DNA from 3 places in the Mesorhizobium sp. M0983 genome. Region 2 is predicted to be linked to each of the others. Evidence: predicted binding sites of a transcription regulator. Region 2 holds the regulator's gene; each other region holds the start of a gene.
The links. The regulator LexA, encoded in region 2, represses DNA repair genes until DNA is damaged. The targets are predictions, from matches to a motif close to TGTTCNNNNTGTGTTCNG.

Region 1: NKH71_RS01350 (ATP-dependent helicase) is a predicted target of LexA. The motif match lies at 3,691-3,708, and genes of this name have one in related genera.
Region 3: parE (DNA topoisomerase IV subunit B) is a predicted target of LexA. The motif match lies at 2,996-3,013, and genes of this name have one in related genera.

The regions. Positions count from the first base shown of each region.
Region 1 covers NZ_JAMYNH010000001.1:238,064-247,681, reverse strand. Annotated here, with positions in the region: gene NKH71_RS01365 (EamA family transporter) at 1-73, shown strand, start outside; gene NKH71_RS01360 (dienelactone hydrolase family protein) at 74-967, opposite strand; gene NKH71_RS01355 (glucose/quinate/shikimate family membrane-bound PQQ-dependent dehydrogenase) at 1,185-3,497, opposite strand; gene NKH71_RS01350 (ATP-dependent helicase) at 3,750-6,557, shown strand; gene NKH71_RS01345 (ABC transporter permease) at 6,567-7,610, opposite strand; gene NKH71_RS01340 (ATP-binding cassette domain-containing protein) at 7,607-8,398, opposite strand; gene NKH71_RS01335 (substrate-binding domain-containing protein) at 8,464-9,471, opposite strand; gene NKH71_RS01330 (sugar phosphate isomerase/epimerase family protein) at 9,576-9,618, opposite strand, start outside.
Region 2 covers NZ_JAMYNH010000018.1:85,753-95,370, forward strand. Annotated here, with positions in the region: gene NKH71_RS25870 (hormone-sensitive lipase) at 1-598, opposite strand, end outside; gene kynU (kynureninase) at 694-1,941, opposite strand; gene NKH71_RS25880 (hypothetical protein) at 2,127-2,453, opposite strand; gene lexA (transcriptional repressor LexA) at 2,412-3,143, shown strand; gene NKH71_RS25890 (ComEC/Rec2 family competence protein) at 3,137-5,602, opposite strand; gene gltX (glutamate--tRNA ligase) at 5,699-7,120, shown strand; gene gltA (citrate synthase) at 7,299-8,627, shown strand; gene lpxB (lipid-A-disaccharide synthase) at 8,758-9,618, opposite strand, start outside.
Region 3 covers NZ_JAMYNH010000012.1:78,123-87,740, reverse strand. Annotated here, with positions in the region: gene NKH71_RS21545 (DUF2336 domain-containing protein) at 1-700, shown strand, start outside; gene parE (DNA topoisomerase IV subunit B) at 877-2,925, opposite strand; gene NKH71_RS21535 (GGDEF domain-containing protein) at 3,199-4,368, shown strand; gene gcvP (aminomethyl-transferring glycine dehydrogenase) at 4,440-7,250, opposite strand; gene gcvH (glycine cleavage system protein GcvH) at 7,267-7,635, opposite strand; gene gcvT (glycine cleavage system aminomethyltransferase GcvT) at 7,641-8,741, opposite strand; glycine riboswitch at 8,890-8,976, opposite strand; gene NKH71_RS21515 (hypothetical protein) at 9,180-9,618, shown strand, end outside.

The DNA of each region.
Region 1 (9,618 bases), on a different contig from region 2:
CACTGACTGCCTCGGCATCGCGCTGGTGGTGGCCGGCGTCGCCCTTCACAAACCGGCGCTGGCGCCCGCCTGATCAGGCCAACTTCTCCTTGAGGAAAGCGATCGTCCGCCCCCAGGCGAGGTCAGCCGCCTTCTTGTCGTAACGGGCCGCCGATGTGTCGTTGTTGAAGGCATGGTTGGCGCCTTCATAGACATAGACCGAATATTCGATATGGGCCGCGTCGAGTTCCTTCTTGAAGGCGTCGATGCCGGCATTGGTGCGGGTGTCGAGCCCGGCATAATGCAGCATGAGCGGCGCCTTGATCTTCGGCACGTCCTCGGCCTTCGGCTGCATGCCGTAATAGGCAACGGCGGCTGCAAGATCCGGCGCGTTGACGGCCAGCATGTTCACCGTGCCGCCGCCCCAGCAGAAGCCGACGGCGCCGACCTTGCCGTTGCCGTCCTTGTGGCCTTTGAGGTAGGCGACCGTTGCGACGGCATTGGTGGCGACCTGTGCTGGATCGAGCTGGGAAAACAGGTCACGTGCCCTGTTTTCATCGGCCGGCGTGCCGCCGAGCGGTGTCATGAAGTCCGGGGCAAGCGCCACGAACCCCTCCAGCGCCACGCGCCGCGCCACGTCGCGAATATGCGGGTTGAGCCCCCGGTTTTCGTGCACGACGATGACCGTGCCCAGCCTGCCGGTCTGACCCGCCGGCTTGACCAGATAACCCTTCATCTCGCCGCCGCTGCCTGGATAGCTGATGTCCTCGCCTTTCACGCGCGGATCGTTTTCCGCGACGATTGCCGCCTGGGCCGAATTCGCCGCCAGCAGCGGCGCGATCGCGGCCGCTGCCGCACCCGACCCGGCAAGCCTGGTCAACTGCTCCATGAAGCGCCGCCGGTCGAGCGTCAGATGCGTGTATTCATCATAGGCATCGATCATCGCCTGGGTAATGACAGGCTTGGCGGGGCCGGCAGGTGTTGTCATGGCGCGCTCCTAGGTCTTCGGCCCCCGGCAGCAACATAGGGTCGAAGCCTGGCTGGTCCAGTCACGGCTGAGTGAGGGCTGCCATAAGTCTCTGCACGATGGCCTTGATGCCGCGTTGGTCCAGCAGGCCGAGACAGCCGCCGGCCCGCAGCTGACCAACGAGGTACTTGCATCGGTACCCGACCTGAAAGGGCATCTCGGGCTCTGAGGAACTTCTCTATTTCGGCAGCGTATAGGCCATCACATAATCGCCCGGCTTGGTGCCGACCGAGCCGTGGCCGCCGGCAACGATGACGACGAACTGGCGTCCGTCGGCTACCGTGTAGGTCATCGGTGTCGACTGCCCGCCGGCAGGCAGCCGCGCCTGCCAGAGCTGTTTGCCGGTCGTCAGGTCATAAGCGCGCACATAGTCGTCGACCGCCGCACCGAGAAAGGCGACGCCGCCGGCAGTGATCATCGGCCCGCCAATGCCCGGCACGCCGACCTTGAACGGCAGCGGCAGCGGCGTCATGTCGTAGACGGTGCCGTTGCGATGCTTGTAGACGATCTTGCCGGTCCGAAGGTCGGCGCCGGCCACATAGCCCCACGGAGGCGCCTGGCAGGGAATGCCGAGCGGCGACAGGAATGGCTTCAATATCACTGCGTAAGGCGCACCGTCATTGCGGTTCAGGCCTTGTTCGCTGCCCTTGGTATCGCCCGGCGGCGGCACGTCGGCGCGCGGCACCAATTTGGAGATGAACGCCAGGTATGTCGGCATGCCGAACATCACCTGCCGGACCGGATCGACTGCCACGCCGCCCCAGTTGAAGGTGCCGAAATTGCCAGGATAGATCAGCGAGCCTTGCAGCGACGGCGGCGTATAGCGGCCCTCATACCGCAGCTTCCGAAGCTCGATCCGGCAGGCCAGCTGGTCGAACATGGTGATGCCCCACATATCCGCGCCGGTCAGTGGCTTCGGACTGAAGCTGAGGTCCGAGACCGGCTGCGTCGGCGAGGTATGGTCGCCTTCGATCGCGCCGCCCGGCGCCGGCACTTCCTTGACCGGAACGATCGGCTCGCCGCTGCGCCGGTCGAGCACATAGAGGTCGCCCTGCTTGGTCGGCCCGACCAGCGCCGGCACCACACCACTGGCCGTGGTTATGTCGACCAGCGTCGGCTGCGCCGGCACGTCCATGTCCCAGAGATCGTGATGCACGGTCTGCCGCACCCAGCGCAATTGTCCGGTGTTGAGATCGAGCGCGGTGATCGAGGAAGAGAATTTCTCGTCATTGGCGCTGCGTCCGGCGCCGAGCTGGTCCGGCGTCTTGTTGCCGAGCGGCACATAGAGCAGGCCGAGCTTCTCGTCGGCGCTCGCCGTCGACCACATATTGGGCGAGTTGTTGGTGTAGGTCTGGCCCGGCGGCAGCGGCGTCGTCTGGTCCGGATTGCCGGAATCCCAATTCCATAACAGCGCGCCGGTGTCGGCATCGTAGGCACGGATGACCCCGGACGGCTCCTGCGTCGAATAATTGTCGTTGACCGCGCCGCCGACGATGATCTTGTTGGCGACGATCAGCGGCGCGGAAGTCGAATAGTAATAGCCCGGCTTCGGATATGGCATGTTGGCGAGCAGGTTCAGCGTGCCGCCCTCGGCAAATGTCGGACAGACCTGGCCATTCGCCGCGTCGAGCGCGATCAGCCGGGCGTCCGATGTCGGCAGATAGATGCGCGTGGCGCAGGGCTGGCCGGCGGCGATCTTGGCATCGGCATAGTAAGCCACGCCGCGGCAGGTCTGGTGCTGGCGGTCCTTGTTGAGCTTGACCTGCGGATCGAAGCGCCATTTCTCCTTGCCGCTCGCGGCATCGATGGCGATGGCGAAATTATGCGGCGTGCAGATGTAGAGCGTGTCGGCGATTTTCAGCGGCGTCACCTGATAGGTCGTCTCGCCGATGTCGTCGGGCCCTTTCACGTCGCCGGTGCGATAGGTCCAGGCCGGCTGCAGATTGGCAACGTTTTCGGGGGTGATCTGGTCGAGCGGCGAATAGCGCTGGCCATATTGCGTGCGACCGTAATAGTGCCATTCGCCGGCCGGCACATTGCCGCCGAGTTCGGCCGTCGGCGTCACCTTGTCGGTGTTGAGTTGGCCGGCAATATCCTTTGGGTCCGTCGTCATCGAATAACCGGCGACGCCGAGCGATGCCAGCACCGCGAGGATCAGCGGCGCTCGTCCGTCGGGACCGGTAAGCCCGCGCCGCGCCCATGGCGTCAATAGCCACAGCGCGACAAGCACGATGATGCCGCCGCGCGGGCCGAGCTCCCACCAGTCGAAGCCGGTTTCCCAGACAGCCCAGGCGAGCGTGCCGAGCACGATCGCCGCGTAGAGCCACAGCGCCGTGGGTCTGCGCCTGTAGAGCAGCCAGGCAGCGATCAGGAAAGCTATGCCGGCGATGACGTAATACCAGCTGCCGCCCAGCGTCACGAGCCAGATGCCGCCGCCGCCAAGCGCCAGGCCGATGAGGAAAAGGATCAGGGAGGTGATGACCACAGCCAAGACGGTGCTCCTTCGACTGGTGCGCTCCGCGACGCGTCCATGGGCAACCCCGCATTGCGTGCCTGCCCCCACGCAACTTTCTCCGGCCCGCTTCCCCTGTCAAGCAAGCTCGGCGTTTTACGGCGTCGACCCACGGCAAGCTCGGCGTTTTGGTTAGCGGACCCATTCAGATTGTGAGTCTACCGACTGGACAGAGAACAAAACGGAGACACTTCTGGCCTTTCGCTGCCGAATCACTACATTCGGGGAGAGATGTCCGGCTTTTCGGAAGACATGCCCTTTTTTGACGAACCGAACGCGCGGCCCGTGGCCCCGTCGGGCATCGCCGCGCGCGCCATCGCTGCCCGCAGCAATCAAAACAACGCGCCCGATTATCTCAACGGCCTCAACCCCGAGCAGCGGCTGGCGGTGGAAACCACCGAAGGCCCGGTGCTGGTGCTGGCCGGCGCCGGCACCGGCAAGACGCGCGTCTTGACCACCCGCATCGCCCACATCCTTGCCACCGGCAAGGCCTTCCCTTCGCAGATCCTCGCCGTCACCTTCACCAACAAGGCGGCGCGCGAGATGAAGCAGCGCATCGGCCTGTTGATCGGCGAAGGCAATGTCGAGGGCATGCCGTGGCTCGGCACCTTCCACTCGATTGGCGTGAAGCTGCTGCGCCGACATGCCGAGCTGGCCAGGCTCAAATCCGACTTCACCATTCTCGACACCGACGATGTCGTGCGGCTGATCAAACAGCTCATCCAGGCGGAAGGGCTGGACGACAAGCGCTGGCCGGCCAAGCAGTTCGCCCAGATGATCGACGGCTGGAAGAACAAGGGCCTCGGTCCCGCCGACATCCCCGAGGGCGATGCCCGTGCCTTCGCCAACGGCAAGGGCCGCGAACTCTACAAGGCCTATCAGGAGCGGCTGCAGACGCTGAATGCCTGTGACTTCGGCGATCTCCTATGTCACCCGATCCGCATCTTCCGCGCCAATCCGGACGTGCTGAAGGAATACCACAAGCGCTTCCGCTACATCCTCGTCGACGAGTACCAGGACACCAACACCGCACAGTACATGTGGCTGCGCCTGCTGGCCCAGCGGCCTCAAGGCAAGCCAATCTCCCCCCTCGCGGGGGAGATGTCCGGCAGGACAGAGGGGGGCGCGAAGGATCGCGACGCTTCCAATGGTCCTGGCGGAAACGCTGGCGGGACAGCGCCCCCCTCTGTCGGCTCCGCCGACATCTCCCCCACGAGGGGGGAGATTGGGCGCTCTTCGGCCGAAGGCCGCAAGCCCGACCGGGCGTCGGCCGGCCAGGCCGCCCCCGCGGAGGCCAGCGAGCGAAGCTCGCGCGCGGCCGTGAGCGAAAGCAAAGTTAACATCTGCTGCGTCGGCGACGACGACCAGTCGATCTATGGCTGGCGCGGCGCCGAAGTCGACAACATCCTGCGCTTCGACAAGGATTTCCCCGGCGCCACCATCATCCGGCTGGAGCGCAACTACCGCTCGACCGCGCACATCCTCGGCACCGCCTCGCATCTCATCGCCCACAATGAGGGCCGCTTCGGCAAGACGCTGTTTACCGAGAAGATCGCCGAGGACGACGAGAAGGTGCATGTCCACGCCGCCTGGGATTCCGAGGAGGAGGCCCGCGCCGTCGGCGAGACCATCGAGGCCTACCAGCGCCAGAAGCACAATTTGAACGATATGGCGATTCTCGTCCGCGCGTCTTTCCAGATGCGCGAATTCGAGGACCGCTTCGTCACGCTCGGGCTCAATTACCGCGTCATCGGCGGCCCGCGCTTCTATGAGCGGCTCGAGATTCGCGACGCATTGGCCTTCTTCCGCGTCGTCGCACAAGGCGCCGACGACCTCGCCTTCGAGCGCATCGTCAACGTGCCGAAACGCGGGTTGGGCGAGGCCACCATCCGCCAGGTCCACGACACCGCACGCGCGCTGCGCATCCCGATGCTGGAGGCGGCGGCAAAACTGGCCGAAAGCGACGAGCTGAAGCCGAAGCCGCGTGCCGCACTTCGCGAGGTATCAGCCAATTTCGAGCGCTGGCAAAAGGCTCTCGAAACCACCCCGCACACCGAACTCGCCGAGACCATTTTGGAGGAGAGCGGCTACACCGACATGTGGAAGAACGACCGCTCGGTCGAAGCGCCCGGCCGGCTGGAGAACCTAAAGGAGCTGATACGCTCCATGGAGGAGTATGAATCGCTGCGCTCCTTCCTCGAACATGTCGCGCTGGTGATGGACGCCGAGCAGAACGCTGAGCTCGACGCCGTCAACATCATGACGCTGCATTCGGCCAAGGGCCTCGAATTCGAAACCGTGTTCCTGCCCGGCTGGGAGGAAGGCCTGTTCCCGCACCAGCGTTCCCTCGACGAGGGTGGCCGGTCCGGGCTCGAGGAGGAGCGCCGCCTTGCCTATGTCGGCCTGACCCGCGCCAAGAAGAACCTGCATCTCTGGTTTGTCTCCAACCGCCGCATCCACGGCCTCTGGCAATCGACCATCCCGTCGCGCTTCCTCGACGAGCTGCCGGAAGCCCATGTCGAGGTCGCCGAGAGCGGCAACTCCTATGGCGGCTACGGCAATGCCTATGGTGGCGGCTCGTTCGCTCCCGGTCGTGGCGGCCAGGGGGCTGGAAGACAGAATCCTTATGGGGCGTCGCGCTTCGATAACATCGGTGGCAACAACGGCGCCGAGAAATCCGGCGCCTTCTCCAGCACCTATGCGACACCGGGCTGGCAACGTGCTCAGGCCAACCGCACCGAAGCGACCGACCGCAATTGGGGCACGCGCTCCGGCCACCAGGTCGAGCGCATCGGCTATGGCGAAACCGACTCGGGCTACGGTGCCGGCCGCACCTCGATCAAGGGCCGCACCATCGACGGCGAGCTGGTCGCCAAATCCGTCGCCGACACGCCCTCCCCCTTCAGCGTTGGCGACCGCGTCTTCCACCAGAAATTCGGCAACGGCAACATCTCGGCCATCGAAGGCAACAAGCTGACCATCGACTTCGACAAGGCCGGCCAGAAACGCGTGCTGGACGGGTTTGTCACGGGGGTTTGAGGCCGCCGGTCACCGATACCGCGCTTGGTTCCACTTATGGCCGAGCAGCGACAGGATGATGATCAGCCCGTTGAAGAACTGGACGTAGAAGCCGCTCAGTCCCGCCGCGACGACGCCGGTCTGGATGAAGGACACCGTAACCGCGCCGATCGCGCCGCCGACGACGGTGCCGATGCCGCCCCAGGTCGGCGTGCCTCCGACGAACACCGATGCCAGCACCGGCAGCAGGTATCCGTCGCCCGCCGTCGGCCACCAGGTGAAGTTGATCATTACCGAGAACGTGCCGGCGATCGCCGCGCCGATACCGACGAAGACGAACACTTTCACCCTGACGCGCTTGACATCGATGCCCATCTGCTGGGCGCTGTCGGGATTGTCGCCGACCACCTTGACCTGGGCACCGAAGCGATGGCGGTTGTAGAGCAGCGCCGACAGCACGACGAAGGCGATGGCCCAGAATATCTGCACCGGGATGCCGTAAAGCTGGCTGGAGAAGATCTTGTAGGCCCAGCTGTCGGCAAGGCCGGTCAGCGCGGTCGACCTGCCCTCGTTGATGATCTGGATCAGGCCGCGCAGCAGGAAATTCATGCCGAGCGTGGCGATCAGCGACGACAGCCCGCCATAGACGACCAGCGAGCCGACCAGGAAGCCGAGCAGCATGCCGGTGACGATTGCGGCGGCGATGCCGACGAACGGGTCGTAGCCGGCCTGCACGACCAGCGCGAAGACCCACGAGGCGAAGCCCATCGTCGCCGGAAACGACAGGTCGATCTCGCCACAGGTGACGACGAAGACGAGCGGCACCACCACGAACAGCGCCACAGGCAGCGTGGTCAGCACGGAACTATAGAGATACCAGCTGGTGAAGACCGTCGGATTGGCGATCATGAACACCGCCATCATCACGATGAACACGGCAAGCGTGCCGAGTGCGGCGCGGTTGTCGAGGACAAAGCCGCGCAGCCAGTTATCGGACGGGTGTTTCCATGCCTTTCGGGCGGCATCGCTGCTGCCTAGAGGGGTCTGCAGATCGGGATCCATGGTCTTGCTCATCGCGCTATCTGCTCCCCGGCGTCGCGAAGTCCCGGCAATCCGCCGGGATGTGCCACGTCTTCCATGAAATTGATGAGGTCTTCGGCCGACTTGACCTCGCTGCGGTCGGCGCTGAGCGCGACCTTGCCGCGGTCGAGCACCACGAAGCGGTCGGCGATATCGAAGACGTGGTGGATGTTGTGGCCGATGAACAGGATCGACCGGCCGCTCGCCCGCACCTGGCGCACGAAATGAAAAACCTTCGCGGTTTCGGTCAGCGACAGCGCCGTCGTCGGCTCGTCGAGGATGATCAGGTCGGCCTGCTTGTAGATGGCGCGGGCGATCGCCACGCCCTGGCGTTCGCCGCCCGACAGCTGGCCGACGATCGACTGCGGCGTGAACACCTTCGAGGTGAAGCCGATCTCGCGCATCAGCCGGCTCGCCTCGGCGATCTCCTTGTTGACCTTCAGCCATCCAAGCCAGCCGGTGAGCTCGCGGCCCATGAAGATGTTGCGCACGATCGTCTGCTGCACGGCGAGCGCCCGGTCCTGGAACACCGTTTCGATGCCGGCGTCGCGCGAGCGCGCAGCACTCCACCCGGTCACCGGTTTGCCGCGAATGAGGATTTCGCCGCTGGTCGGCTTGACCACGCCGGAAAGGATCTTGATCAGCGTCGATTTGCCGGCGCCGTTGTCGCCGATCAGGCCGACGACCTCGCCGCGGTCGACGCTGAGATTGACGCCGCCAAGCGCATAGACCTGGCCGTAGGACTTGCTGATTTCACGCAGTTCGATGAGGCGTTCGGCCATGGCGGTCCTCGCTTGTTTGTCGGTCGTCGCCGGCCGGGATTCAACCCGGCCGGCAGATCGGGCGATCAGCGCAACGCCTGCTTGGCGAGTTCGGAAACGATCTCATAATTCTGCGGCGTGACGAAGCCGGCGCCGGTGTCGACATTCATCGGCGCCAGACCCAACACCACCTGCTGGCAGAGGCTGAGGATTGGTAGGTAGCCTTGCATGAACGGCTGCTGGTCGGCCGTCAGCTGCACCCAGCCGCCCTTGAAGCCCTCGACGATCTGCGGGCTGGTGTCGAAGCCGAAGTTGAAGATGTCGCCCGGCTTCCTGCCCGCCGCCTGCATGTAAGTCGGCACATTGCCTAGCAGCTGCCCGCCGGGATAGCCGACCGCCTTGACGTCGGGATTGTTGAGCAGTGCTGCCGTGATCACCGGAATGGCCAGATTGGGATCGGCTGCCCACTCGGTTTGAGAATTGATTTGAACGACGTCGATGCCGGCCTCTTTCAGTGCGGCGACCGTGCCGCGTTCGCGCGCGCCGCGGCTCTCGTTCTCGAACGGGCCGATCATGATCGCCTTGTCGCCGGCCTTCAGCCCGGCCAGCTTGAACGCCTCGGCGCCGAGCGCCCGGCCCTGCTGCTCCTGCTGGGCGCCGACATAGCCGCCGCCGAACGCCGCCGTGACCGTCGGCACCGGCACGTTCTGGTACATCATCTTGATGCCGTCCTTGTGCGCCTGTTCGGCCAGCGGCATGATGGCGGCGTCGCCCGGGTGGCCCATCATGGCGATGCCTTGGGGCTTGACCGCAACAGCCTCGCGCAATTGCTGGACCATCTTCTCCACGTCCCACCCAGAGAAGATATAGTCGACCTTGGGCCCGAGATCGGCGGCCGCCTGCTTGGCGCCATTATAGACGATGGTGCCGAACGCATCGCCCTCCGCCCCGCCGGCGAAGAAACGGATATGGACATCCTTGCACCACTGGGCATCGAGCGCCTGCGCCGGCAAGGTCGAGAGTGCGGCGGCGAACGCCATCGCGGCCGCCGCGACGGTCGAGCGCAGAACTGTCCTTCTCATCGTAATGCTCATGCACGTTCCTCCCTTTGTTCCCTCGCTAGCCGAGGGGTTTTGACGATCGCTTCGGCAACGCGCCGCAATCTTTCGCTGGCCGGCACCTCCCGCCGGCCGAGTTCTCACACCGGGTTCGGCAGGTAGCTCGCGCCTCCCCGGCATTGT
Region 2 (9,618 bases):
GCGCCTCGGCCTCATCGATCGCCAGCGTCTCGTTCATGCCGGTGCGCATGATCGGGCGCAAATCGTGCACACCCGAGATCGATACGACATGGCGAATGCGCCGGACAATTTCGGGCGCCAGCGGCGTCGTCGTCGTAACCATCCGGCTAACAAGATGGCCACCGGCCGAGTGTCCGGTCAGCATCAGCGGCCCTGCGACCATCCCCGCCGCCTTGCCGATCGCCGCGCCGACTTCCTTGACGATGCCGCCAATGCGCATCTGCGGACAGAGCGTGTAGGACGGCATCGCCACGGCATAGCCGCGATCAACAGCGCCAGCGGCAAGATGCGACCAGAAACTCTTGTCGAATGCCATCCAGTAGCCGCCATGGACGAACACCACGAGCCCCTTGGGCTTGGTGGCCGGCAGGAAAAGATCGAGCCGGTTGCGTGGGCCATGGCCATAGGCCATGTCGAGCCGCGCCCGGCCCTCGGTCGAAAGCACGTCGCGAAAAACCCGCGCGGGCTCGACCCAGGCCGCCGGCCAGCGATCGCTGCCGGCTATGTTGGCGCCGTTGGCATAGGCGTTGTCCCAATCGGCAATGTGACGTTCGAACACCCTGCGCCCTCCCCTGGCAATATGGCCTTGCAACGAGCGTGAGCATCGCGCGGGGCGTCGTCGCCAGCCTCACGATTCCAGCTCTCGCATCAATCTCAAGTGACAGCCGCCTTGATGGCGAAGCGCGCATCCTTCCACGCACCGGTGCGCAGGATGTCCTCAAGCACTTCGACGGCCTGCCAGACATCGGCATAGCCGACATAGAGCGGGGTGAAGCCGAAGCGCATGGTCGATGGCGCGCGAAAATCGCCGATCACGCCACGTTCGATCAGCGCGCGCATGATCTGGTAGCCATGCTCGTGCATGAATGAAATCTGGCTGCCGCGTTTTTCCCCGTCGCGCGTGCTTTCGAGCGTTAGCCCGTAAGTGCCGCACTTTGCCTCGACGAGCTCGATGAACAGATCAGCCAGCGCGATGCTCTTCTTGCGCACCGCCGTCATGTCGACATCGTTCCAGATGTCGAGCGCGCCCTTCAGCGTGCGCATCGACAGGACCGGCTGGGTGCCGCACAGAAACCGGCGGATGCCGGTGCCGGCCGCATAGCCTGGCTCGAAGGCGAAGGGCCGTGCATGGCCCCACCAGCCGGTGAGCGGCTGCTGGATGTCGGCAAGATGCCGCTCAGCCGCATAGATGAAGGCAGGCGCGCCCGGTCCGCCATTCAGATATTTGTAGGTGCAGCCAACGGCAAAATCGGCGTTTGCCGTGTCGAGCTCGACTGGCATCGCACCGGCGGTGTGGCAGAGATCCCAGACGATCATCGCCCCGGCTTCCTGGGCCCTGCGCGTCAGCGCCGGCATGTCGCGCAGTTCGCCCGACTTGTAGTTGACGTGGTTGACCAGCACCACGGCGGTGCGTTCGTCGATCAGCTCTTCGATGCTCGGCGCGTCGACCCCCGAGAGGCACAGCAGCGTATCTTTTCGCGTCGAAACCACACCCTCAGCCATGTAGAGGTCTGTCGGAAAACTGTCGCCCTCGGCGACGATGACCTGCCGCTCCGGCCGCATGGCCATGGCGGCGTGCAGCAGCTTGTAGATGTTGACCGATGTCGTGTCGCAGACCACCGTCTGGCCGGCCGCGGCACCGATCAGGCGCCCGAGCTGGTCGCCGAGTTCGAGCGGCATGTTGAACCAGCCGGCCGTGTTCCAGGCGCGGATGAGATCATGCGCCCATTCTTCGGTCGCTGCCTTGCTCAATTCATCGAAAGCTGCACGCGAAGCGGCCCCTAGCGAATTGCCGTCGAGATAGATCACTCCTTGCGGCAGCACAAAGCGGTCGCGCATCGCGCGCAGCGGATCTGCAGCATCCATCGCCCTTATGGCAACGAGATCGCGAATTCCTGTCATGATTTGTCTGCTCCCCCAAGATTCACCGCAACGCCGGACACGCATCGACGGCATCCATCGGTCACGAGCGGTTCTCCATTACCTGGTATCGCGCAGCAAGGCTCCACCGGCGACAAGTTGCCTGACCACGCGGTGGAAACCAGGAGCCAAGCCAACCCAAGGTTGGCGTTTTGAGTTCGTTTCGTTCACGGTGCATTGACCAAACCGCACAGTCGATACGGCTTCAATTCCGTGCCCTTTGCCGGCTGACGGCCGATACCAGTGCCGCCTTCTGGGAACCCAGAGGCCGCAAACGAAAGCAGAATCAAGGCGATGACGCCCGCGGCGGTGAAAATGCAGCGTTCCGGTTTGGTGAGTGGTATCGTTTCCCGAGCCCTAACACATTCATTAAACTTTAAACAGTTGCGGAACACAACTGGAACAGATAGTGTTTGTTCTGGGTTTGTTTTCTGATTCTGTTGGGGGTCGCTATGCTGACACGCAAACAACACGAACTGCTTATGTTCATCCACGAAAGGCTGAAGGAAAGCGGTATCCCGCCCTCCTTCGACGAGATGAAGGAAGCGCTCGACCTGGCTTCCAAATCGGGAATCCACCGGCTGATTACGGCGCTGGAGGAGCGCGGCTTCATTCGCCGTTTGCCCAACCGGGCCCGTGCACTGGAGGTGCTGCGCCTGCCCGATTCGATCGCCCCCGGCCTAAATGCGGCACGCAAGTTCTCGCCGAGCGTCATCCAGGGCAGTCTTGGGCAAGGTCCTCGGCAGGGCAAGCCGACATCGTCGCGCATGCCTGCAGCCGGCAATGACGACGATGTCGTCGCCGCCGTGTCGATCCCGGTGATGGGCCGCATCGCCGCCGGTGTGCCGATCGATGCCATCCAGCACCAGACGCATTCGATCTCGGTGCCGCCGGACATGATCATGGGCGGCGAGCATTATGCGCTGGAGGTCAAAGGCGATTCGATGATCGAGGCTGGCATTTTCGACGGCGACACGGTGATCATCCGCAATGCCGATACGGCGAGCCCCGGTGAGATCGTGGTGGCACTGGTCGACGAGGAAGAAGCGACGCTGAAGCGGTTCCGCCGCAAGGGCGCCTCGATCGCCCTGGAAGCCGCCAATCCGGCCTACGAGACGCGCATCTTCGGACCAGACAGGGTCAAGGTGCAGGGCAAGCTCGTTGGGCTGATCCGCCGCTACTGAGCTGCGCCCTTGGCGCCGGCTTTTGGCTTGTCGGCTCTGCGGTATGGCGGCATGCCCCGCGCCGCGCGGGAAAATTTCCGCTGCACGTGCCAGGGCCGGTATGATTTTTCGACGGCGAAGCGGATTTCGGCGCGTGTTGCCGCTTGTGGATCGAAATAGACGGCCGCACTTCCCGCGCGCGCCAGTTGCCGTTTGGTGACGACGAGGACCAGCCGGTCGTAGTAGCAGGGATTATGGGCGGTGGCGTCGTCGATGACGATCAAGCTGGCAAAGGCGCAGGCTGGCCGTGCAGTATCGCGGTCATTGGCTAGCGCGATGATCGCGCCGGATGGATGCCTGGCAAGGCAGAGACCGTCCGTGCAAATGAACGGCATGCCCGGCGGTAAGTCGGCCGGATCGGCAATGTCGAATTGCGGATCGTTCTTTCCAGGTGTTTCCGGCGCGACGATAGCCTCTGATGTGAGCGCGCGTTTCCAGTTGTCGATGGTGAACTCATTCGGGCGTGCCCGGTTGACCGCGAGTTCACCGCTGCCGATCGGCAGCGCGACGAGCCGTGCGTCCTCCGAGATCAATACATCGGGTACGCGCGTCTGCGTTGTCGTTAGCAAGCCGGCGAGCGCAAAAGGAAGGGCCACGAGCCGCAACCAGGTCGTCGCCATGCTGGCAATGACGAGGGCGATCGTCACCAAAAGGACAGATCTCAGCGAAATCAGCCCGACCGCATCGATCGGCGAGCGCTCGGAGATCCACCCGGACAGGGCGATCATCGCCGTCAGCCCCTTGCCCATCACGTAGAGGAAAGGCCCATCCGCGCCGAACGGCATCGCCAGCGCACTGAGGACGGCGAAGGGCATGACGACCAGTGAGATGATAGGCATGATGGCCAGATTGGCGAACAGGCTGAGCGGCGCCACGCGCTGGAAATGCCATATGGCGAAAAGCGCCGTGGCGCTCCCTGCAATGATCGAGGTCATCGCCAGGCCGCCCATGCCCAGCAGTACCTTTCTAGTGGCAAAGCGTAGCGGCGACCGCCGGGGCGGCGGCGTGGTGGCCCCGCCGGCGCGGTAATCGGACCAGCCTGCATAGGCGCCGACAAGGGCCGCCGTCGCGGCGAAGGACATCTGGAAGCTCGGACCGACCACCTCGTGCGGCGACACCAGAATGACCGCGATGGCCGAGATCGCCAGGTTGCGCATGGTGAGCGCGGCCCGGTCGAACAGCACGGCGATAAGCATCACCGCCAGCATGATGAAGCTGCGTTCGGCCGCCACCACAATGCCGGAAAAGACGAGGTAGGCCGCAATCGAAAAAAGCGCGGCGGCCGCGGCATATTTCTTGACCGGCCGTCGCGATGAGAAATCGGGAAACAACGCAAAGGTGCCGCGTAGCAGCGCCATGATGGTGCCGGCGACCAACGCCATATGCAGCCCCGAGATGGAGATGATGTGATAGATGCCTGTACGCCGCATCGCTTCGTTGATCTCCTCGGGAATGCCGGCGCGCACGCCGACGATCAGCGCAGCAGCAATCTCGCCCTCGGCGCCGCCGATGCGGCTGCGGATATGGTCGGCGATGGATTCGCGCGCGTCTTCGATCGAGGAAGAAAGCCGCGCGGCAAGCGGCATGCTGCCCGACGACACGACTTTCGGATTGCCGAGAAAAAAGCCGCTGCCGCCGATACCGGCGAAATAGCTGTCGAAGGAGAAATCATAGCTGTCGGGCCGCACCGGCCCGGTCGGCGGCAGCAGCCGCACATAGCCGGCGATCTCGGAACCGGCGGTCAGCTCAGCCGGTATTTTCATCGCCGAAACGCGGACCCGTTCCGGCATGTAGCGCAGTGTCGGCCTGGCGGTTGAGATCACATCGATCGTCAGCCTGATGCGGCCGCTCGCCATGGGCTCGAACGATACGACGCGACCCGTGAGGCGCGTTGAGATTTCGGAACCGAGCATATGCGTTCCGACACGCCAGGTCTCGACCTTGGCGGCAAGCACGCCAAGCGCGCAGAGCAACGCCGCCATGAAGCACAGGCGGGTTCTGGGCCACGACCGCGAGGCGACGGCACAGAGGGCTGCCAAGGCGACGATTGCGATCGGCTGTGGAAAGGCCGGCTCCACCGCCAGCGCAAAATATACGATCACCCCGCATGCGAGGAACACCGGCACCAGCAGGAAGGCAACCCCACGGTCGAGCTCCAGGCCGACCGCCGAGGTTACGCCGTTGCGGATACGGGACGGTGACGGGAGGCGGAAACGCCGGCGTAGGCGCACGATGGGCTCGGCCGCGGGCACGAGAACCGTTGCTGGGTCGCTCGCCGGCAGCGACGGGGCATCAAAGCGTGGAACCGGCAGCAATGCGGGTGCCGGCAGGACAGGCACGGGCGCGGCAAACAGCAAGCGTTCGCTGACGCCGCTGCCAACGTCCTCGCCCTCGCCCGCACCACGGCCTCGCACAGCCATCGGGTCTGCCCCTTGCGCCCTCGACCTCCTATGCTACATGAACGCGCAACGCGCGAAAGTCCGCAAACCCACTTCCTTCGCCTGCCTGAGAGTTCCATGCCCGACAAGGTCGTCACCCGTTTTGCCCCCTCGCCCACCGGCTATCTGCATATTGGCGGGGCGCGCACGGCGCTGTTCAACTGGCTGTATGCCAAGCACACAGCCGGCACGATGCTGCTGCGCATCGAGGACACCGACCGCGAGCGTTCCACCGATGCGGCAACCGCGGCCATCCTCGACGGGCTTTCCTGGCTTGGCCTGACATGGGACGGTGAGCCGGTGTCGCAGTTCGAGCGTGCGCCGCGCCATCGCGAGGTGGCCGAGGAACTCGTTCGCATGGGCAAGGCCTATTATTGTTACGCGACGCCTGCCGAGTTGGAGGCAATGCGCGAGAGCGCACGAGCCAAGGGGCTGCCTCCCCGCTATGACGGCCGCTGGCGCGACCGCGACCCCTCCGAGGCGCCGGCCGGCGCCAAGGGGGCGATCCGCATCAAGGCGCCGACAGACGGCGAGACGGTTGTGCATGACCGCGTCCAGGGCGACGTGCGCTTTCCCAACAAGGATCTCGACGATTTCATTATTCTGCGCTCGGACGGCAACCCGACCTACATGCATGCCGTCGTCGTCGACGATCACGACATGGGCGTCACCCACATCATCCGCGGCGACGACCATTTGACCAACGCCGCCCGCCAGACGGTGATCTACCATGCCATGGGGTGGGAGGTGCCGTCGATGTCGCATATCCCGCTGATCCACGGTGCCGACGGCGCCAAGCTGTCGAAACGGCACGGTGCGCTCGGCGTCGAGGCCTATCGCGCCATGGGCTACCTGCCGGAGGCGCTGCTCAATTATCTGGCGAGGCTTGGCTGGAGCCACGGCGACGATGAGATCATGTCGATCGCCAACATGATCGCATGGTTCGACATTGGCGACGTCAACAAGGGCGCCGCCCGTTTCGACTTCGCCAAGCTCGAGGCGCTGAACGGCGTGCACATGCGCCGCATGAACGACGCGGCGCTGCTCGACATCTTCATCGCCACTCTGCCCTATCTCGACGGCGGTCCGGCGATCGCAGCTAGCCTCGACGACAGACGCAAGGCGCAATTGCTTGCCGCTTTGCCAGGCCTGAAGGAGCGCGCCAAGACGCTGGTCGAACTTGTTGAAGGGGCTGCATTCCTGTTCGTCGAGCGGCCGATGCCGGTCGACGAGAAGGCGGCGGCGCTGCTCAGCGGTGAGGCGCGCGCGATCCTGCGGGGCGCTCATGCGGCACTGGCCACGATTTCGGACTGGTCTGCCGCCTCGGCGGAAGCCGCGATCCGCGACTATGCGCAGGCCGGCGGCCACAAACTCGGCGCCGTGGCCCAACCTCTGCGCGCCGCGCTCACCGGCAAAAGCACCTCGCCCGGCGTCTTCGATGTGCTGGCCGTGCTTGGCCGCGAGGAAGGCCTGGCGCGGATTGCCGATCAAATCGATTAGGAAACTGGCCCAAGAAGATTGGCATTGAAAGGTGTGTTTCGCAGTGCAACATTGGGTCTTGGCCTAATCTGGCGCGCAGATTCAATTGCGGGCGCAAATGTGCGTATTCCGATGCTTTTGACGTGTTGGGTTCAATGTTTTGCCGTTGCCGGCCTGAGGAAACAAAAAGGAGTTTGCTATGACCGAACCTGCGACAAAGATGGAATTTGGCGGCAAAACCCAGGCGTCGACGGCAAAACTGGAACTCGACGGCAAAACCCATGAATTCAAGATACGAAGTGGTTCGGTAGGACCTGATGTCATCGACATCGGTTCGCTCTACAGCACCACCGGCGTATTTACCTACGATCCCGGTTTTACGTCGACGGCGAGCTGCGAATCGGAAATCACCTTCATCGATGGCGATGCCGGTATTCTCTTGCACCGCGGCTACCCGATCGACCAGCTGGCCGAGCACGGCGACTTCCTCGAAGTCTGCTATCTCTTGCTCTACGGAGAACTACCGACCAAGGCGCAGAAGGACGATTTCGACTACCGGGTGACGCGCCACACCATGGTGCATGAGCAGATGTCGCGCTTCTTCACCGGCTTTCGCCGCGATGCCCATCCGATGGCGGTGATGTGCGGCGTGGTCGGCGCGCTGTCCGCCTTCTATCACGATTCCACCGATATCTCGGACCCTTATCAGCGCATGGTCGCCTCGATGCGGCTGATCGCCAAGATGCCGACGATCGCGGCGATGGCGTATAAATACCACATCGGCCAGCCGTTCATTTATCCGAAGAACGAACTGAATTTCGCAGCCAACTTCCTGCATATGTGCTTCGCCGTGCCTTGCGAGGAATACAAGATCAATCCGGTGCTGGCGCGCGCGATGGAGCGCATCTTCATCCTGCACGCCGACCACGAGCAGAACGCCTCGACCTCGACCGTCCGCCTCGCCGGCTCGTCGGGCGCCAATCCCTTTGCCTGTATCGCTGCCGGCATCGCCTGCCTGTGGGGTCCTGCACATGGCGGAGCCAACGAGGCAGCCCTGAACATGTTGGGCGAGATCGGCCATGTCGATCACATCCCGGAATTCATTGCGCGCGCCAAGGATAAGAACGATCCGTTCCGATTGATGGGCTTTGGCCACCGCGTTTATAAGAACTACGATCCGCGCGCCAAGATCATGCAGAAGACCGCGCACGAAGTCCTGGGCGAGCTCGGCATCAAGGACGATCCGCTGCTCGACATCGCCATGGAGCTGGAAAAGATCGCGCTGACCGATTCCTATTTCATCGAGAAGAAGCTCTACCCCAACGTCGATTTCTATTCCGGCATCACGCTGAAGGCGCTGGGCTTCCCCACTACCATGTTCACCGTGCTGTTCGCGGTTGCCCGCACCGTCGGCTGGATCGCGCAGTGGAAAGAGATGATCGAGGACCCGCACCAGAAGATCGGCCGTCCGCGCCAGCTTTATACCGGTGCGCCGGAACGGGATTACGTGCCGATCGCGAAGCGGTGAAGGTAGCGAGTAGCGAGTAGCGAGTAGCGAGTAGCGAGTAGCGAGTAGCGAGTAGCGAGTAGCGAGTAGTAGCTGAAGCAGCTTGGCTGTTACGGCCAGCACCATTTCCTATTCGCTACTCACTACTCGCTCACTTCCTCACCATGCCCATCACCACCCCCGCCGCCATCTCGCCTGACGGCTTGTCGGTTGCCATACGCCCGGCGATGTCGGCAAAACCGTCCTTCTGCCAGGCGCGGTAGGCGGTATCGGAGAATAGCGCCTCCAGCTGGCGCGCCAGATAATGCGGACGCACATATTGGTTGTAGTGTTCCGGCACGACCGGCCGGTCGGCGATGAGATTGGGCAAGGCTGCGCTCCAAACTTTGATCAGTCCCTGCGCCATGCGCATGACCGGATCGAGCCGGTAGCAGGAGATCATCGGCACGCCCGCCAGTGCCAGTTCCAGCGATACCGTCCCCGACGCGATCAGCGCCGCATCGGCCTTGCCGAAGGTCTGCCATTTGCGTTCGGCATCAAGGATGATCTCCGGCTTCTCGTTCCAGCTCGCGACCGAGGTCCTGACCAGGTCGGCGACGTGCGGCACCGTCGGCAACAGCAAGCGCAAGCGGTGCCCGCGCGCCCGCAGGATCGATACCGTTTCGCCGAACGGCCCGACCAGGCGCCGCACCTCGCCGCGACGCGAACCGGGCAATACAAGCAACGTTTTCACACGGTCGGCGGAGAGGTCACGCGGCTGCGCCTGCGCCCTGGCGGCACTGACTATGCCCGGATCGTGTGCAAGGCGATGCCCGACATAGGTGCCGGGCGGCCCGCCCAGGCGAGCGAGTTCCTTCACCTCGAACGGCAGGATACAAAGAATGTGATCGACATATGGCTTCATCGCCGCCGCCCTGCCCGGCCGCCAAGCCCATACGCTCGGGCAGACATAGTGGACGATCGGGATCGTCGGATCGGCGGCGCGCACCTTCTTGGCGACGCGCAGCGAGAA
Region 3 (9,618 bases), on a different contig from region 2:
CACGCTGCTCGCCAATAGCGGCGCCGACATCGCATCCGTCAGCTTTCGCCGCATGGCCGAGCGTCACGGCCATCTGCCTCTGGTGCGCGAGGCGCTGATCGCCGACATCCGGCTGCCCGCCGACTGCCGGCATATGCTGCTGGTCAAGCTAGGGGAGATGCTCAAGGGGTCGCCATTGGTGCTGGCGCTGATGGGCGCCGCCAGGGCCGAGCGCATCACGCGCGATGCTTGCGTCAAGGCTTCGGTGACACTGATCGAAGGCACGCGGGCAGAGGAACATACCGCACTTGTCGAACATCTGCGCCTGCGCGGCGACCTGACTGCAAGCTTCGTCATCCGCACCATCGCGCACGGCAAGGTCGACTTCTTTGGTTCGGCGCTGGTCGCGCTCAGCCAGCAGCCCGAGCAACGGGTGAGGGCACTGCTGGCCAGCGGGCATGACATAGCGTTGCAGGCACTGTTCCGCAGCGCCGGGCTTGCCGCTGCCACCCACGCCATCATCCTGCGCGCGCTGAAGGTCTGGCGTGAGGTCGCCAATGGCAAACGCCTCGCCGGCGTCCAGGAAGTCAGTTGGCTGATGCTGAAGGAATTGGGCGGACAGTCCGCCGAAGGCGATCTCGCCGGGCTGGTCAGATCGATCCATCTCGACGCGCTGCGCGAGAACGCACGCGGGCACGCGCTGGCGATCGCGGCTGCCTAAAGCAATTCCAGGAAAAGTGTGAAACGGTTTTCCGACTTGCGTCAAAATAAAAAACTGAGCGGTTCGGCGTTTCCGTGAAACGCGGAACCGTTCCAGGCCTCATCCTTCGCGAAAAATCCGGAAAAGTCTTGCGCACAGTGACAGCCGCCGTCCGCGGCTCGCCTAGCAGAAGACGCTCAGATATCCAGCACTTCCGTCTCGGCGAATTCCGCGCGTTCCTGGATGAAGCGGAAGCGGGCCTCGGGCTTGGTGCCCATAAGTGCGTCGACCGCATCCTTGGTCGCCGCCTCGGCGTCGATGACGTCCACCCTGAGCAGCGTGCGCTTCTTCGGGTCCATGGTGGTTTCCTTGAGCTGGGCGGCCATCATTTCGCCCAGCCCCTTGAAGCGGCCGATTTCGACCTTGCCGCGCCCGGTGAATTCGGTGCGCAGGAGTTCGTCCTTGTGCGCATCGTTGCGGGCATAGGCGACCTTGCCGCCTTGCCGGATCGAATAAAGCGGCGGCACCGCCAGATAGAGATGGCCGCCGCGGACCAGGCTTGGCATCTCCTGGTAGAAAAAGGTGATCAGCAGCGAGGCGATATGGGCGCCGTCGACGTCGGCATCGGTCATGATAATGACCCGGTCGTAACGCAGGTCCTCGTCGCGGTATCTCGAGCGCGTGCCGCAGCCCAAGGCCTGGATCAGGTCGGATATCTGCTGGTTGCCGGCCAGCTTGTCGTTACCGGCGCTGGCGACGTTGAGGATCTTGCCGCGGAGCGGCAGCACCGCCTGACTGGCGCGGTCGCGCGCCTGCTTTGCCGAACCGCCGGCCGAATCGCCCTCGACGATGAAGAGCTCGGCGCCGGCCGCTGCATTCTGCGTGCAATCGGCGAGCTTGCCGGGCAGGCGCAGCTTGCGCACGGCGCTCTTGCGCGACACTTCCTTTTCCTGGCGGCGGCGCACCCGCTCGTCGGCACGCGCGATCACCCATTCGAGCAGTTTCGAAGCTTCCTGCGGATTGTCGGCCAGCCAATGGTCGAACGGGTCGCGGATGGCGCTTTCGACGATGCGGATCGCCTCGATCGTCGCCAGCCTGTCCTTGGTCTGGCCGACGAATTCCGGTTCGCGGATGAACACCGACAGCATGCCCGCCGCCGAGATCATCACATCCTCGGATGTGACGATCGAAGCGCGCTTGTTGCCGACCAGATCGGCATAAGCGCGCAAGCCGCGCGTCAGAACGTTGCGGAAGCCGGCCTCGTGCGTGCCGCCTTCAGCTGTCGGAATGGTGTTGCAATAGGAATTTATAAAACCGTCGCCGCCGAACCAGGTCACCGCCCATTCGAGCGAGCCGTGACCGCCCTGCTTCTCACTCTTGCCGGCGAACATTTCACGGGTCACCTGGAATTCGTCGCCGAGCGAGGCTTTCAGATAGTCCTTGAGGCCGCCCGGAAAATGGAATTCTGCCTTGGCCGGCGTCGTGTCCTTTTCCTTGATCAGCGAGGGATCGCAGGTCCAGCGGATTTCGACACCGCCGAACAGATAGGCTTTTGACCGCGCCATGCGGTAGAGCCGCGCCGGCTCGAACGCAGCACCCTTGCCGAAAATCTGCTCGTCTGGATGGAAGCGGATCTTCGTGCCGCGCCGGTTGTGCACCTCGCCGAGCTGCTCCAGGCCGGTCACCGGAACGCCTCGCGAGAAGCGCTGGCGATAGAGCTTGCGCCCAATCGCAACCTCGACCTCGAGATGGTCGGACAGCGCGTTGACCACGGAAACGCCGACACCGTGCAGGCCTCCCGAGGTCTCGTAGACCTTGCTGTCGAACTTGCCGCCTGAATGCAGCGTGGTCATGATGAGTTCGAGCGCCGGCTTCTTGAATTTCGGGTGCGGATCGACCGGAATGCCGCGGCCGTTGTCGGTTATAGACAGGTATCCGTCGGCGGAAAGCTCGACATCGATGAAGGTAGCATGGCCGGCGACCGCCTCGTCCATCGAATTGTCGATGACCTCGGCGAACAGATGGTGCATCGCCTTGTCGTCGGTGCCGCCAATGTACATGCCCGGGCGGCGGCGCACCGGCTCCAGCCCCTCCAGCACCTCGATATCGGCGGCACTATAGCTCTCGCTGGCATCGCGGGGCGCCGGCCGCTTCGCCGCCTGCACCAGCGGGTCGGCCGGGCGCGCGGCGCGAGCCGGTTGCGGCTGCTTGCCCAAATTGCCGAAAAGATCGTTATTGTCTTCCATGCCGGTCCTGGATTCCGATGCTGCGAATCACCACCCGATACTGCCACGCTTTTTGCGGGCAGGCGACGGAGGTTCCTGTTACGTTCGAGGATAGAGCCTCTTACTGCAAAACCATTCGACAACCAAGCGGCGGAAATGGGGTCGAAGCTTGGAGCATCGACGCTTTGTAAACCTTGTCCGAAGGTTACGCCGCAAGGTTGGCTGAAAAACGATATCCGCGGACTGTCGCTGACCTAGGATGCAGCGAAACCCTCAAGAGGCTGTCGCTTAAGCATGTTGGATTACAGTTCGCTCCTGCTCGCAGCGGCGCTGTCGGGCACGTGCCTCAGCATCACCATGTTTGCGATCTGGTTCACCGCGCCACAGGCACGCTTTGTGCTGACGGTGGCGTGCGGCATTCTTGTGCTCGTCGCACATGTGGTCTTGTTTTGGCATTACACAAGAGATCCAAGCCCCTGGCTTTGCCAGATCGTGCTTGCTCTTCTCAGCCTCGGCTTCCTGATTATCTGCCTGTCGGCCATGCAATATCTCAGCATGCGCGACTATAGGCGCGCCATCTTGCCGACCTTGGCTGCGATGGCTGTTTGCGCGGGCGCGACGTATCTCGGGTTTGATGGTGTCGGCTTCATTGTCACCTATGCGACGGTAACGGCGCTACTCTCGCTTATCGGGGCGATGTTCTGGATTGAGGGTGGTCATGATCGCCGGATATTGCTGGTCGTATCGTTCCTGAGCGGCGTCTGTGCGCTGTCGTTCGGACTTTGCGGCGCGGTCCTGCTGGTCAAGGGCCAGTGGGTGCTCGGCGTAGCACCGGACAATTGGGCCGAGCGGGTGAATTCCGTCGTAGCCGTCGCCTGCATGACCGGGCTTGGCGCATTAACGCTCTCCCTGCACCATTTGCAGGCGCAGATCGAATTGAAGGCCGAGACGATGACCGATCCATTGACCGGGCTGATGAACCGGCGGGCGTTAACGGCACTCTACGGCGAGCGGGTCTTCGGTCCGTTTATGTCCGTCGCCATGTTCGACCTCGACCATTTCAAAAGGACGAACGACGTATTCGGTCATCCGGTCGGCGACCAGGTCCTGCGCCGCTTTGCCGCCGTCATTAGGAAATACGCCAGAACCGGCGTCGACGCCTTCCGGCTGGGCGGCGAGGAATTCGTGCTCGTCATGTCGCGGATGACGGAAGAAAAAGCCTATGACATTGCGAGCAAGATCAGCGTCGCCTTCGGTACGGAAGTCGTGGCCACCCAGCTTGGTCCGTTGCGAAGCACAGTCAGCGGCGGCATCGGCTTTGGTGGGACGAGCGGCACCGGTCTCGATGATGTGCTGGCCGAAGCCGACGCCGCGCTCTATGCGGCAAAGCGCGCCGGGCGAAATCGCGTCATCGCCCGGGACAGGGCGAGCAAGGCCGACGGGCCGGCCTTGCGTTCTGCCTGATTGAGGCTTCTATCTTCTTGTTCGACCATGATCTTGTCCGAAAACCGGATTCCATTCTTCGGGATCATGGTCTACTCCGCCGCACCCAGATATTCCGACAGCGGCGGGCAGGAGCAGACCAGGTTGCGGTCGCCAGCGACGTTGTCGATGCGTGACACCGGTGGCCAGTATTTTGCCGCCGTATCGGCATCGCCGGCGGGGTAGGCCGCTTCCAGGCGCGAATAGGGATGGGTCCACTGGCCGGCCAACGCCTCGGCGGCGGTATGTGGCGCATTGACCAGAGGATTGTCGGCCAAGGGCCATTCGCCCTTCGCCACCTTGGCTGCCTCGCCGGCTATGGCGATCATGGCTTCGCAGAAACGATCCAGCTCGCGCTTGGGCTCGGATTCGGTCGGCTCGACCATCAGCGTGCCGGCCACCGGGAACGACATGGTCGGCGCGTGGAAGCCATAGTCGATCAGCCGCTTGGCGATATCGTCGACGCTGATGCCGGCGCTGTCCTTGAGCACGCGGGTGTCGAGGATGCATTCATGCGCAACGCGTCCGTTGCGCCCCTTGTAAAGCAGGGGGAAATGCTCGCCAAGCCGCGTCGCCACGTAGTTGGCGGAGATGATCGCCGTCTCGGTCGCCTGCTTCAGGCCGGAAGCGCCCATCATGCGGATATACATCCAGGTGATCGGCAGGATCGAGGCGCTGCCGAACGGTGCCGCCGCCACGGCATGGGCCGAGCCTTCGGTGACGTGGCCGGGCAGGTATGGCTTCAGATGCGCCTTGACGCCGATCGGGCCGACGCCGGGGCCGCCGCCGCCATGTGGAATGCAGAAGGTCTTGTGCAGGTTCATGTGGCAGACATCGGCACCGATATCGCCGGGACGGGCGAGGCCGACCAGAGCGTTGAGATTGGCGCCGTCGAAATAGACCTGGCCGCCATGGCTGTGGACGAGCGCACAGAGGTCGCGCGCGCCTTCCTCGAAAACACCATGCGTCGAAGGATAGGTGAACATCAGCGCCGCGAGGTCTTTTGCATGCTCGGCCGCCTTGGTCTGCAAGTCTTCCATGTCGATATTGCCGTCCTCGGTGCAGCGCACGACGACGACACTCATGCCGGCCATGGCCGCACTTGCCGGATTGGTGCCATGCGCCGAGGACGGGATCAGGCAGACGGTGCGATGGCCTTCGCCACGCGACAAATGATAGCCGCGAATGGCGAGCAGCCCTGCATATTCGCCCTGGCTGCCGGCATTGGGCTGCAGGGTCACCGCGTCGAAGCCGGTGATCTCCGCCAGCCAGCCTTCCAGCTCGTCGATCATGGCGCGATAGCCTACCGAATGGCTCGCCGGGGCAAAGGGATGCAGGTTGGCGACATCGGGCCAGCTTACCGGCATCATTTCGGCGGCGGCGTTGAGCTTCATGGTGCAGGAGCCGAGCGGGATCATGGCGCGGTCGAGCGCCAGGTCCTTGTCGGACAGCCGGCGCAAGAAGCGCATCATGTCGGTTTCCGAGTGGTTTTCGCGGAAGACGGGCTGGGTGAGGAACTCCTTGCCGCGCGGTTTTCCTGGCATGGAACTGCCGGCGGCAACGCCGGCCTTGGCGCCGAAAAGTGCTGCGATCGCCTCCAGATCGGCCTCGGTGGAGGTCTCGTCAAAGCTGATGCCGACATGGTCGGCGTCGATGACACGCAGCAGCCGGCCGGTCTTCTCGGCGGCGGCGGCAAGTGCGGCGGCTCTGCCCTTCACTTCCACGGTCACCGTGTCGAAGCGGCTTCCGCCGAGCACCGAAACGCCTGCTGCCTTGAGGCCGGCAGCCAGGCGGTTGGCCAGCGTGTGGACGCGGCCGGCAATCGCCTGCAGCCCGGCAGGGCCATGCCAGATCGCATAGGCCGTCGCTATGTTGGCGAGCAGCGCCTGTGCGGTGCAGATGTTGGAGGTCGCCTTGTCGCGGCGGATATGCTGCTCGCGTGTCTGCAAGGCCAGGCGATATCCGGGACGGCCCTTGCTGTCCGTCGACTGGCCAACGAGCCGGCCGGGCATCAGCCGCGTCAGCCTGTCGGACACGGCGCAATAGGCGGCGTGCGGCCCGCCAAAGCCCATCGGCACGCCAAAACGCTGCATCGGGCCGACGGCGATGTCGGCGCCAAGCCTGGCTGGCGCGTCGGTCAGCGTCAGGCCCAACGGATCGGCAATGAAGACGACCAGCGCGCCGGCAGCGCGGGCCTTGTCGATCGCTGCCTTGTGATTGCCATAGACGCCGAATGTATCGGGCCAGGAGACCAGCAGGGCGGCGGTGTTGTCGTCGATCACCTCGCCGTCGACCTCGATGCCGAGCGGTTCGGCGCGGGTGCGAACGACGTCCAGCGTCTGCGGGTGCGGCGTGCCGGCCAGTGCCACCTTGGTGCGCTTGTCGCGATGATGGCGCAGCGCAATGCCGACCGCTTCGGCCACCGCCGTCGCCTCGTCGAGCAGCGAGGCCGACGCCACCGGCAAGCCGGTCAGCTCGGTGACCAGCGTCTGGAAGTTGAACAGCATTTCCAGCCGGCCCTGGCTGATCTCGGCTTGGTAAGGCGTGTAAGCCGTATACCAGGCCGGGTTCTCGAACAGGTTGCGCTGGATCACCGGCGGCACGTGGACGCCATGATAGCCGCTACCGATGAAGCTCTTCAGCACCGTGTTCTTTGCCATCGTCGCCGCGAGCTCGGTCAGCGCTTCCGCTTCGCTTGCAGCGGCGGGCAAGGCCAATGGACGGTCGAGCCGGATCGACTTCGGCACTGCCTGGCTGATCAGCGTCTCGACCGAGGGAACGCCGATCGTGGCCAGCATGGCTCTGACGTCTTGGAGGCCCGGGCCGATATGGCGAGCCGAGAAGGGGTAGGGTGCTGCGGTCATCTTGCTGGTCCTGCTATCAACCAATATGGGCTTTGTAAGCGGCTTCATCGAGGAGGCCGTCGAGCTGGCTCTCATTGGCCAGCTTCATCTTCCACAGCCAGCCGTCGCCGGTTGCCGCCGAATTGACGAGCGAAGGATCGGCCGACAGCGCGGTGTTGGCTTCGGTGATCTCGCCGTCGACTGGTGCGTAGACGTCCGATGCCGCCTTGACCGATTCGACCACCACGGCCGTATCGCCCTTGGCCAGCTTTTTCCCTGGCTCAGGCAGTTCGACGAAGACGAGGTCACCGAGCTGCTGCTGCGCGTAATCGGTGATGCCGACGGTGGCGATGCCGCCCTCGACGCGAAGCCATTCGTGATCTTCGGTGAAATAGGTCTTTGCCATTGAAATCATCCTTTGCGGTAGCGATGGGGCGTGAAGGGCAAGGGGTGGATGTCGACCGGGATTTTCGTCCCGCGGATATCGGCGAACAGTCTTGTGCCGGGCTTGGCAAGCGGCGTCCGGACGTAGCCCATTGCCACCGGATGACCGGCCGAGGGGCCGAAGCCGCCTGAGGTGACATGGCCGGCAGGGTTGCCGTCGGCGTCGAAAAGGGCAGCACCGGCGCGCACCGGCTGGCGGCCGTCCGGCTTCAGGCCGACGCGTTTTTGCGCCGGGCCGCGCTCCAGGATGGCGCGCAATGCATCGGCGCCGATGAACGCGCCAGAGGCGCGAACCTCCTTGGGGATGGCCCACATCAGCCCGGCGCTGGCCGGATCGATCTCCGGCGTGATGTCCAGCCCGTGCAGGCACAGTCCTGCTTCGAGCCGCAGGCTGTCGCGGGCGGCAAGGCCGATCCACATCACTCGCTCGTCCTCGAGCAACCTGGTGACGAGGGTTCGCGCGTCCGCTTCCGGCAGGCCGATCTCGAAACCGTCTTCGCCGGTATAGCCCGACCGGCTCATGAACCAGTTTTCGCGCGGCTCGATGCCGTGCATGAACACCAGCGAACCGGTCTCGATGCCGGCGCGGGAAAGGGCAGCCCATGCCTCGGGGCCCTGGATGGCCAGGAAGACGCGGTCGAGCGCGTCCACCTTCACGTCGAAATCCTCGGCAAGTTCACGCAGATGCTTTTCGTCGGCGGCGGCGTTGCCGGCATTGGCGACCATCATGAAGCGCTCGACGCCGAGCCTGGTGACGATCAGATCGTCGAGTATTCCGGCGGCCTCATTGAGGAAGAACGTGTATTTGGACTGGGAAACCTGAAGCGCGCCGGCATCGAACGGGCAGGCGCGGTTCAGAAGCGCTGCTGCGCCCGGGCCGCTGATTTCGAACAGCTTCATGTGCGAGATGTCGAACAGGCCGGCATGCTCGCGGCTGTGAAGATGCTCCTTCATCACGCCGGCCGGATAGGTCAGCGGCATCGACCAGCCGGCGAAGGCGCCGAAGCGCGCACCGGCTGCCATGTGCAGATCTTCGAGGGGAAGGTGTTTGGTGTCGTCGCCCGTCATGTCATCTCCAGAGTCGCACGCAAGCGGTCGCGAATGGCGACCAGTCCGTGCCCCTCTGTCTGAAGCCTGAGAGACTCGCGCCCCGTAACTCTGTCGGCAGCGCTTACACCTTCGGCGCGGGGGCAAGCCCCGACTTTCCAGAGTGTCTTTCCCGTCTACGGTTCTTTTGCCTGAGAGATTTCGGGCGATTTCCCCTTCGGCGGCAGCTCTCGCTGCTCTCTCCCGCAAACAGGTAGGACTCGGTTAAGAGCCCTCGACTCGTCATCCATAGCCCGTGGACGACACCTTGTCACCTGCCAGCGACATTTTTACTGGCAGTCTTCTGCGGGCCTTCTTTACAGGCAAGCCTTCGCTAACCACGCCGCTTGCCGGTTTCTCAAGACCTTGCTGATATGCCGGATAAGGGCCGGCAATTGCCGGCGGCGGGCGGGGAACAAAATGGGCGAATTGATCATGAGCGCGCCAGTGGCCGGGCTGACCTCGAAAAATCGGATCACGGCGGAAGACGTGGTCATGCTGCGCGGCGAAGTGTTCGGCGACGGCGTGGTAACGCGCGGCGAGGCCGAGGCGCTGTTTGCGCTCGACGCGACGGCGAGGGACAAATGCGCGGAATGGCTCGAGTTTTTCGTCGAGGCCGTCACCGACTTCATCGTCCACCAGGAACAGCCGGCCGGCTATGTTTCCCAGGACAATGCCGACTGGCTGATCCGGGCGATTTCGCGCGACGGCATGGATGACAGCCGAACCGAACTCGAGCTGCTAGTGCACGTGCTGGAAGTTGCCAAATCATCGCCGAGCACGCTTTCCGGCTATGCGCTGGAGCAGGTCGCTCATGCGGTCGTGGATGGCAAGGGGCCGCTGACGACCGGCGGCAGGC